Linked DNA regions of Methylocaldum szegediense. The protein of the gene in region 2 binds, or shares a complex with, the protein of the main gene of each other region. Links are inferred from orthologs where the notes say so. Each region holds a gene or a part of one and is shown on either strand. Other genes may lie near its edges.

Region 1 (4,955 bases), 760 kb from region 2 along the record:
TTTGTCGCCCAAGGCTTTTTCCACGGCCTGCCCTAGCGTGATCCCGATATCTTCCACCGTGTGGTGCGCATCGATATGCAGATCGCCTTTTGCGCGTACCTCAAGGTCGATCAAGCCATGTCGCGCCACTTGATCCAGCATATGATCGAGGAATGGAACGCCGGTCTCGAAAACTCCCCTGCCGACTCCGTCCAAATTAAGACAAACCCGGACCTGGGTTTCCAATGTGTTGCGATCTACGTCGGCAATACGGCTAGTCATGAACAATCGAGAACGCTTCTGAGTGAATCCGCGCTAAATGATATAACGACCCGTCTACCTTGCTAAGCCCGATCTCCCCTGAACAACAGGTTGTTCCGTGTGTAGGAAAAAGCTTACACGATTTTCAGCTTTTTCTGACTTAGTTCTAAGCGGATTTTCTGCGACACTCATCCAGTCGCCGACAAGGAGGTAAGGATTGCCGAATCTCTAAGGTCGACCGCAAGGACGCCACTTGATAGCCAACCAAGCAGGCGATAACCCCGGATGCAAGGAGCGCATTCGGGGTTTTTAACATTTGGACAGGCTTTTAGGCGTTCATACCCGGCGCGGTATAAGCAAAAGGGTCCGGCTAGCCCCCCGCCGGGAGCGCTTTTTGACCGTTCAGGGAATGCACGAAATCGTTGGCTCTATGTATGGATCGCTCCATAGCCGTGATTAGACCAGCGACCCCGACGCTCATTGCCGCCAATTCGTGCTCGAGCGAAGCGATTGCTTTTGCGTTGAGGTTATGCTTCAGGAACAAAACCTGATCCTGAAATACGCTCAGCACCGGCTCGATTTTGCTCTCGGCTCGACGCATCGCCGAAATCAGTTGTCCATAATGCTGCTGCGTGAGCTTCAGCTTTTGCCGACTGGCACTTCTCAAGCTTCTGTTGCTGTATAACTCGAGTTCGCCTTCCCATTCCGTGAAAAGAGCCTCGGCCACATCCTGCACTGCGGCAATCCGATCCTTGACCGCCAAGGCCTTCGCTTTGCTGTAGTCGAACTCAACCTTGATTTGCCGATACATGTCCTCGAGTTCGCCGCCATGAAACGCCGTGAGCGCACTGAACTTGTCCAGCGCACTCTGAAATTGCTCCTTGGCTTCTTCCAAACTATCCCGCGCGCTTTCCACGCGGCTGACCAAAATGTCCCGCTTGTGATGTCCCGCCGATTCCACGGCCCGGAAATAAATCTTTTGAAATTTGGACATCAGATACCGAGCCAAGGGACTTAGGAGGTGGCGACATACCGCCGCAAAGGTGATCGGATTCGTACTCGAGGTCTTACTCATGGCGCAAACGTCATTATTTGGAAAAGGCAGACAGCCGCTATTTTATCCGCGTAAAACCGTTTGTAAGCTTGTCGCGTCGGCGTTATCATTTCGCTCCGCAAAGCTTACACAAATTCCGTCTCACCACACCGTCCCACAAGCTCAGTAAGCTTTGCCACGGATTCTCAGTAAGCTTTGCCACGGATTCTAAGTCATAGAAAGGGAGAGATAAGTGAACGCCATTACCGAAAAGCATATGGTTGTCGTAACAGCTTTAGCCTTAGGCGCGATCATATTTTGGCTGATCGCTTCCGATCCTAGGACTCCTACGACAGCATCATCTCTGACCTCATCGCCGTCGTTATCTTCTATCGCGAGCGATCCTGAGATGGACATCATCACCACGGTGACGACCGAGCAGTCTTCCGACTGACTCGGTTGGCCGCATCGCTGGATCCTCGGTCTGAGGCTGGCCGCCGCGACAAGATCTTTTTAAGAAATACTCCGGTGTAGGACACCTCGTTTTCGGCAACCTGCTCGGGGGTCCCCTCCGCCACGACAAGACCGCCGCCATCACCGCCTTCCGGTCCCAAATCGATGACCCAGTCGGCGGTCTTGATCACATCCAAATTGTGCTCAATGACAATCACCGTGTTGCCGTGATCCCGCAGCTGGTGCAAAACGCCCAGAAGTTGCCGAATGTCATGAAAATGCAGCCCGGTCGTCGGCTCATCCAAAATATAGAGCGTTCTGCCAGTGTCCCGTTTCGACAACTCCCTGGCCAGTTTCACCCGCTGAGCTTCGCCGCCGGAAAGCGTCACCGCATTCTGTCCCAGGCAGATATAACCTAATCCCACTTCCATCAGGGTATCGAGCTTGCGGGCCACGGCCGGTATCGCGGAAAAGAACTCACGGGCTTCTTCCACTGTCATTTCCAGGACTTCATGTATAGTCTTGCCCTTATAGCGGATTTCCAGAGTCTCACGGTTATAGCGCTTGCCTTTGCAAACATCGCAATGGACGAAAATATCCGGCAGAAAATGCATCTCCACCTTGATCACACCGTCGCCGGCACAAGCTTCGCAACGCCCTCCTTTGACGTTGAAGCTGAACCGCCCAGGCGAATAGCCGCGCGATCGCGCCTCCGGAGTCGCCGCGAAGAGTTCCCGAATCGGCGTAAACAGCCCTGTATAAGTCGCTGGATTGGACCTCGGTGTACGGCCGATTGGGCTCTGATCGATGTCCACCACCTTGTCGAAGTGCTCCAATCCTTCGACGCCGTCGCATGGCGCGGGCATTGTGGCGGCACCGTTCAGCTCGCGCGCCACGAGGCGGAACAATGTATCGTTAATTAAAGTGGACTTGCCGGAACCCGACACGCCCGTCACGCAGGTAAAAAGCCCCACTGGAAACGAAACGTCGATACCTTTCAGATTGTTGCCGCGGGCATTCCGAATCCGCAGCAGACGCTCCGGATCCGGTGGAGTCCGCCGCTCCGGTACGGCGATCTCGAGACGGTTGGAGAGATATTGGCCGGTGAGAGAGTCTTCATTGGCCATGATCGCTTCCGGCGGCCCCTCGGCTACGACTCGCCCGCCGTGAACCCCCGCCCCCGGCCCGATATCCACGACATGATCGGCAGTCCGAATCGCGTCTTCGTCATGCTCCACAACGATGACGGTATTACCCAAGTCGCGCAGTCGCAGCAAAGTGTCGAGCAGGCGCTGGTTGTCGCGCTGATGCAGACCGATCGAGGGCTCGTCCAGAACATACATCACGCCCACCAAGCCGGCTCCGACTTGACTCGCCAAACGAATCCGCTGAGCTTCGCCGCCCGATAAGGTATCCGCACTGCGGGCCAGAGTCAGATAATCGAGTCCGACGTTGACCAGAAATTGGAGACGGGCTGTGATTTCCTTGACGATCTTGGCCGCCACTTCGCCGCGCCGCCCGGCAAGCGTCAATCCGCCGAAAAATTCGAGTACGCGTCTGATCGGCAAGGCGGTCAGCTCCGGCAAGGAGCAATCGGCCACGAACACGTGCCGTGCCGAACGGTTTAGGCGGGTCCCCTCACATTCCGGACAAGGCTTGCTGGAAAGATATTTGGACAGCTCTTCGCGCACCATCATCGAATCGGTTTCGCGATAGCGTCGCTCCATGTTCGGAATGATCCCCTCGAAAGGGTGCCTGTGGACCAGCGTATCGCCGCGTGCCGTCGGCACTTTGAACGGGATCGTCTCGGTGCCGCTTCCGTATAGAACGATATCCTGAACCGATTTCGGCAATTGAGCGAACGGTTGCTCCGGATCGAAACCGTAGTGCGCGGCCAGCGACTGAACCAGATGGTAGTAATAGGCGTTTCGACGGTCCCAGCCCCGCACCGCGCCACCCGCCAGACTCAACTGCGGATTCTGGACCACGAGCTCTGGATCGAAGAATTGTTTGACGCCCAGTCCGTCGCAACTGGGGCACGCGCCCTTGGGATTGTTAAAGGAAAAGATCCGAGGCTCCAACTCGCTCAGCGAATAGCCGCAATGCGGGCAGGCGTATTTGTCTGAGTAAACCAGTTCGGTTTTGGGATCATCCATGGAAACGACCAAAGCGATGCCGTCGGCGAGCCGCAGCGCCGTTTCGAACGATTCCGCGAGGCGCACAGCTAAATCCGGCCTCACTTTGAATCGGTCGACCACCACCTCGATGCTGTGCTTGCGGCGGAGATCAAGCTTCGGCGGCTCGTCCAGTTCGTAGATCTCGCCGTCAATGCGGGCACGGATGAAACCCTGAGCGCGTAAGTCGTCCAGCACCTGAGCATGTTCTCCCTTGCGCTCACTGACAACCGGAGCGAGCAGCATCCAGCGGCTGTCCTCTGGCTGGCCTAGAACATGGTCCACCATCTGGCTGATGGTTTGTGCCTCCAACGAAATGCCGTGCTCCGGACACCTCGGCACGCCGCAGCGTGCATAGAGCAGCCTCAGATAATCGTAAATCTCGGTAATCGTGCCGACGGTTGAACGGGGATTGTGCGATGTCGACTTCTGCTCGATCGAAATAGCCGGCGACAAACCCTCGATGTGATCGGCATCGGGTTTTTCCATCACCGACAGGAACTGCCTGGCGTACGCGGAAAGCGACTCCACATACCGCCGCTGCCCTTCGGCGTAAATGGTATCGAACGCTAGCGACGATTTACCGGACCCGGATAAGCCCGTGATGACAATCAGCTTGTCACGGGGCAGGTCCAGATCGATATTTTTAAGATTGTGGGTGCGGGCTCCACGGATTTGAATCGTATCCATGCAAAATTCAAGCGCAAAATAGAACCTGTTACTATAAGTGGATTCCTGCGACTCGCAAAGGAGCATATCGCTTGAATCCAGCTTTGCAGATAGACACACCGATGACCCGCGCCGAGACGCGCGCCAGCTTGTCGCTGGCCGCCATTTACATGCTGAGAATGCTGGGCATGTTTCTGGTCCTGCCGGTGCTCTCGGTATTCGCCCGCGAGCTTCCGGACGCTACACCACAATTGGTTGGATTCGCCATCAGCGCTTACGGTTTGACCCAAGCGATCTTTCAAATTCCGTTTGGCCTCTGGTCGGACCGCTACGGGCGGAAACGCCTGATCGTGCTCGGCTTGTTACTCTTTGCGGCAGGCAGTGCG
Region 2 (6,044 bases):
AACCTTTGTCACATATTCGGGTCAACCTTATCGCCTGATACCCTTAAACATTCCAAAACCTATTTACAGCGAGGAAGGCGACCGATTGCCAGCAACTTACGCCAACTTTCTGATCGTCAACGGGGCCGTTCTAGTTCCGATATATGATGATCCGGCCGATTCCGAAGCTATGGCGCGTTTGAGCGACGTTTTTCCGGACCGCGAGATCGTGGGTATACCCTGCACATCTCTCATCCGGCAATACGGTAGCCTGCACTGCATGACTATGCAGTTTCCAAAAACAGTTCGGGTAAGCTGATATGACGCAGACGTTCAAGGTCGGTTTGGTACAGCAACCTTGCGGTTCCGAAGACAAAAACGTGAATTTGCGGGCCTCGATCGAAGGCATGAAACAAGCCGCGTCTCAAGGTGCGAATCTGGTATTGCTGCCAGAACTGCATCTCGGCCCGTATTTCTGCCAGACTGAGGATTGCAGCCGCTTCGATCTTGCCGAATCGATACCGGGGCCGACCACCGAAACGCTGGCCGCGCTTGCCAAGGAGCTTGGCGTAGTTATTGTGGGCTCATTGTTCGAACGGCGCGCTCCAGGTCTCTATCACAATACGGCTGTCGTACTGGAAAAAGACGGCAGTTTGGCAGGCAAGTACCGAAAAATGCACATACCCGACGATCCAGGGTATTACGAAAAGTTTTATTTCACGCCGGGGGATTTAGGGTTCAAACCGGTAACGACCTCATTAGGAAAACTCGGGGTCTTGGTATGCTGGGACCAATGGTACCCAGAAGCCGCCCGGTTAATGGCGCTTGCAGGCGCTGATCTCCTGCTGTATCCCACGGCCATCGGCTGGAATCCCGATGACGATGCAGAGGAACAGCAGCGACAATTGGACGCATGGGTAACCATTCAAAGGTCACATGCCATTGCCAACGGTCTGCCGGTCATCTCCTGCAATCGCATCGGACACGAACCCGATCCCAGCGGCCAAAGTAAAGGCATCTTGTTCTGGGGAAACAGCTTTGTTGCTGGCCCGCAAGGAGAAATTCTTTGTCAGGCCAACGAGAAAGAAGAACGGGTTATGGTGGTTGAAATAAATCGCCGCCGGTCGGAAGACGTCCGTCGAATCTGGCCGTATCTGCGCGACCGACGGATCGATGAATATGGAGGCTTGGTCAAACGTTACCTAGATTAGCGAACAGTGACACCAAAATCGGTGCGAGAACGCGATATTGGCCGAAATCCCTTCGATTCCTTGCGTTCGGCAACCGATTTTGGTCGGAACCCGGCGATCCTGCCGGGCACCCTATCAGCTTTCGTTCAAGACTTTACTTCGAATTCCTCCAATCGATGTCCTTGCTCGAGTAGAGTTTGTAGCCATTTCGGTTTCATACCGCGGCCGGTCCATTTTTGAGACAGATTATTCGGGTTTTGATACTTAATCGGGACTTTACTACCCTTTCTTCCGGAGACTTTCGTGCCCTCAGTGATTTCCACATTAACACCGATTGAGGCCGCCAACTCTTTTATCTTGCTTATGACTTCCTTACGTTTGGTTTCCTTCTTTTCTTTGAGTGCCCTCTGAGCATTTTCGATCATGCTCGTCAGTTCGGCTTCGGAAAGTTCCGTGAAATCGGTCTTCATAGTTACCTCGATTATAAAGTCGCGAAACAAGATTACATTAACCTTGTGATGTCCTATTTAGTATATTAAAAAAATCCAAAAAATAAATCATATATAGGTAAACATTCGAATACCGCAACTTTCATCGTACCGGAACCAAGAACCATTTTCCGAGACACCGTCTGCCAATTAATCACTCGACATTCATCACCTCACGCCCCATGAATCAAGCTGCAAAACATTTGGGAACTCTTTCGCCGTTCACGCCAGCAGTACCGATTCATAATGCAACGACCATGGTCTGGCAAAGCTTGAACGGCTGCGGCGATTCCCTGGCCTTGGCTGAAGCGGCAAGACAGAATAAGCGGCTGTATCTGATCGTGACGGAAGATACTCATACCGCTCTTAGACTCGAACATGAAATCGAGTTTTTCCTTGGCGGAAATGTACCCGTACTCCACTTTCCCGACTGGGAAACCTTACCTTACGACGTGTTTTCGCCTCTTCCTGAAATCGTCTCGGAGCGACTGAAAACGCTCGCCCAACTCTCGCGCATCGACCACGGCATACTGATCACGCCGGTCGCTACGCTGATGCAACGGTTGGCACCACGTTCCCACGTATTGGCCAAGACCTTTATATTAAAAGTAGGCGGCCAACTTAATCTGGAAGAGACTCGGCAACGACTGGAGAGCGTCGGCTATGAGTGCGTGTCGCAAGTTCTACAGCACGGCGAATTTGCAGTACGCGGATCGATCATTGATCTTTTCCCTATGGGGAGCACCGTTCCCTATCGTATCGAGCTTTTTGATGACGAGGTGGAATCGATCCGAACTTTCGACCCTGAAACTCAACGGTCGGTCGACAAGGTCAGAGAAATTAGTTTGTTTCCAGCTCGCGAGTTTCCATTCGACGAAGAAGCAATCAAACGGTTCCGACGGAGTTTTAGAACGCATTTCTCGGAAGCATCCATCAACAATCCGTTGTACCAGGAAGTTAGCAAAGGTATCGCACCCGGCGGCATCGAATATTATTTGCCGCTGTTCGTCGAAGAAACCGAAACCCTGTTTCACTATCTACCGAAAACAGCGACAGTCGTGCTCCACCACGCTGTTGACGCCGCTGCCGAGGCGTTTTTTCGGGAGGCCGAAAAACGGTACGACCAGCGCTCGGGGCATGTCGACCGCCCCCCGCTTCCACCGGAATCGCTGTATCTGACACCCGCCGCTCTGGCAGAGAAATTCGCCCTCTATCCCAGAATTCGAATTCCACTGTCGTCCGAGCAGCCCGCGGAAAGTTTCGAGTCGGTCGACTACAATTGCCGCCCGCTTCCGCCTCTCGCGGTCGATCCGAAGCTGAAAGAGCCCGCCGCGGCGCTTTCGTCGTTCATCCGTGAAGAGGCGGATAGGATTTTGTTCGTTGCGGAAACGGCAGGGCATCGCGAAGCGCTACTGGATAGCCTGGCCAAATACGGCATAAAGCCGCAGGTCGTCGAAAACTGGGCCGCTTTCCTCGTCGCCGAGAAAACGCCATGCTTGGTCGTTGCCCCCATGGATCACGGCTTATGGCTGGCCGATCCCTCGTTGGCCATCATTACCGAAACCCAGCTTTCCGGAGAAAAGGTCCAACAGCGCAGACGGCGCAAGTCGGCCGCCGAACGCAATCTCGAACAGATCCTCCGCAACCTCGAAGAACTGGACATCGGTGCGCCGGTAGTGCATCAGGACCATGGCGTCGGCCGCTATCTTGGCCTGACCAAACTCACGGTGGGCGGTATCGAGACCGAGTTTCTCGCGCTCGAATATGCCAACAACGATAAGCTGTACGTCCCGGTGTCCTCGCTGCATTTGATCAGCCGGTACAGCGGCGCCAGCCCGGAATCTGCGCCTCTGCACAAGCTGGGCGGAGAACAGTGGCAAAAGGCCAAGCGCAAGGCGCTGGAGCGGGTACGGGATATTGCCGCCGAACTGCTGAACATTTACGCCAAGCGAGCGGCCAAGGAAGGATACGCCTATAAAACCGTCACCGAAGAATACGCCGCTTTCGCCGCCGGTTTTCCCTTCGAAGAAACACCCGACCAGGAAGCTGCCATCAACGACGTCATCAGGGATATGGCGTCCCCTCGCCCCATGGACAGAGTGATCTGCGGCGACGTCGGTTTCGGCAAGACCGAAGTCGCGATGCGGGCCGCTTTCATCGCGGCACTGAACGGCAAACAGGTCGCGGTTCTGGTGCCCACGACACTATTGGCTCAGCAGCATTATCGGAACTTCCGGGACCGATTCGCCGATTGGCCGATCCGGGTCGAAGTGGTTTCACGCTTCGTCGGCAAGAAGCAGCAGGAGCAACTTCTCGAGGATTTGGCTCAGGGTAAGATCGACATCCTCATCGGTACCCATAAGATTTTGCAAAAGGATGTTCGCTTCAAGAATCTGGGACTGGTGATCGTCGACGAGGAACACCGGTTCGGCGTCGCGCAAAAAGAACATTTCAAGAAACTGCGCAGCGAACTGGACTTTCTCACCCTAACAGCCACACCGATTCCGCGCACGCTCAATATGGCCATGTCCGGGCTACGGGACATTTCCATCATCGCCACCCCGCCTCCCAATCGCCACGCCATCAAAACCTTCATCAGCGAATGGGACGATGCCTTGATCCAAGAAGCGATACTCCGGGAAATCAAGCGCGGCGGGCAGGTTTATTTCCTGCACAACAAGATCGAAACCATGGAGAAAACGGCACGCGACTTGGAAAAACTGGTACCTACTGCACGCATTCGTATTGCCCACGGCCAGATGCCGGAGCGGGAATTGGAACGTATCATGCTGGATTTTTACCATCAGCGTTTCAACGTCCTGGTTTGCACCACCATCATCGAAAGCGGTATCGATATTCCGACCGCGAACACCATCATCATCCACCGCGCCGATTTGCTGGGGCTCGCCCAGTTGCACCAGATCAGGGGAAGGGTCGGCCGCTCGCATCATCGCGCTTACGCTTATCTGCTGGTACCGCCGAAGTCTCTGATGACCGCCGACGCCGTCAAGCGTCTCGAGGCCATCGAAGCCACGGGTGAACTCGGCTCGGGATTCATGCTGTCATCTCACGACCTCGAAATCCGCGGTGCCGGAGAATTGTTGGGCGAGGAGCAGAGCGGTCAGATTCAGGAGATCGGACTAAGCCTATATACCGAACTGCTGGAGCGGGCCGTGGCAGCGCTCAAGTCGGGCAAATCTCTGGATCTCGATATGCTCCCCCACGAAGCAGGTCCCGAGATCGACCTCCAATGCCCTGCCCTCATTCCCGACACCTACCTGCCTGACGTTCACACCCGTCTCGTGCTCTACAAAAGGATCGCCAATGCCAAGAACGAAGAGGATCTACGCCAGCTGCAAGTGGAGATGATCGACCGCTTCGGGCTTCTGCCCCCGCCGACCAAAAACTTGTTTGCAATCACCGAACTCAAACTGCGAGCCGAGGCCCTTGGCGTTCACAAGATCGAGGCAGGCTCGGGAGGCGGACGTCTGATATTCCACCCGAACCCGCCCATTGATCCGGCCCAAGTCATCCGTTTGATCCAAACCCAACCGCAGACTTATAAGCTGGACGGTCCGGATAAGCTGAAATTTTTTGCCCGTTTCGACACGCCCGAAAGCAAGGTCGTTTTCGTCGATCAATTACTGGAGCAATTGGCGGCCTAGAGCGTTTTCATCGCTTTTGAGGGAAGCTGCCGTTGGCAGTTTAGTGAGTTTGAAGCGGGGCTCGCCCTGCGGGCGAGTGACATTTGCAAACCCCATCTCAGGGATCTGCTCTTCGGGCTAACGTGGTTCGGCCCCATGTCGCTCCCGTCGGAGTCGCTCCTCGCGAGTTTGTCTTCGCGTGCTCAAAGGCAAATGGGGCCAGAACAAATTTGTATGCGCGGAGTTCGTAGGACGTGGTGGACGAAGTGAACCGCATTTTTCGCGGTTCATTTGGTCCTGCGCGTCACCGGCTTGAGCTGGGGCGCTTAGAAGGCCTGCCCGTGTGACTCTATCGCCGCACGCGAAACCTCGCGTGCCCTCTTCGGCGGTTCTGACTCATGCCGGTGATACCCGAATGCGCCATACAGGACGATTCGGCAACGCCATAAAGCTGATTGGAGAATGCTCTAAACCCTATCGCAATAGGCGTTCGCCCAGAGCCCTTTGACAGGCGTTAGCCCCTCCTGGGGTAGGTTCTTCGCCAAACAGACCAATTTTTACCTGTGAAGCGACGATGAATCGCTGGGCCGGATTGACTGGCATCGAATTCATTCTGCTGTCGTCCCTCGTCACACGTGAAAGCTGCTGCTCAGGATAACCGCGCGATAGGCGAGATCGTTTGACCTTGAAGACCGGGCACTAATCGACGATAATGCATATTCTTTAGCCCAACCGCGATCCTG

Evidence for each region. Proteins that work in one complex are often made in the same cells at the same time.
Region 1: the proteins of mfd (region 2) and uvrA are in contact, whole or in part, in a crystal structure (PDB 4DFC), measured with the Escherichia coli proteins. The link is inferred for Methylocaldum szegediense from one-to-one orthologs.

What each region holds. Positions count from the first base shown.
Region 1 is NZ_OX458333.1:4,073,633-4,078,587, reverse strand. The notes cover bases 1,493-4,955. They hold uvrA (excinuclease ABC subunit UvrA), read right to left. Parts: upstream 4,591-4,955; coding sequence 1,693-4,590; downstream 1,493-1,692. Other genes in these bases: QEN43_RS17660 (MFS transporter), read left to right, coding at 4,674-4,955. Outside these bases: imidazoleglycerol-phosphate dehydratase HisB, read right to left, coding at 1-261; QEN43_RS17670 (DUF2959 domain-containing protein), read right to left, coding at 611-1,315. UniProt on the Escherichia coli protein: The UvrABC repair system catalyzes the recognition and processing of DNA lesions. UvrA is an ATPase and a DNA-binding protein. A damage recognition complex composed of 2 UvrA and 2 UvrB subunits scans DNA for abnormalities.
Region 2 is NZ_OX458333.1:4,831,768-4,837,811, reverse strand. The notes cover bases 1,529-5,522. They hold mfd (transcription-repair coupling factor), read left to right. Parts: upstream 1,529-1,914; coding sequence 1,915-5,322; downstream 5,323-5,522. Other genes in these bases: QEN43_RS21220 (H-NS histone family protein), read right to left, coding at 1,529-1,639. Outside these bases: QEN43_RS21230 (agmatine deiminase family protein), read left to right, coding at 1-298; QEN43_RS21225 (carbon-nitrogen hydrolase), read left to right, coding at 300-1,190; more of QEN43_RS21220, read right to left, coding at 1,316-1,528. UniProt on the Escherichia coli protein: Couples transcription and DNA repair by recognizing RNA polymerase (RNAP) stalled at DNA lesions. Mediates ATP-dependent release of RNAP and its truncated transcript from the DNA, and recruitment of nucleotide excision repair machinery to the damaged site.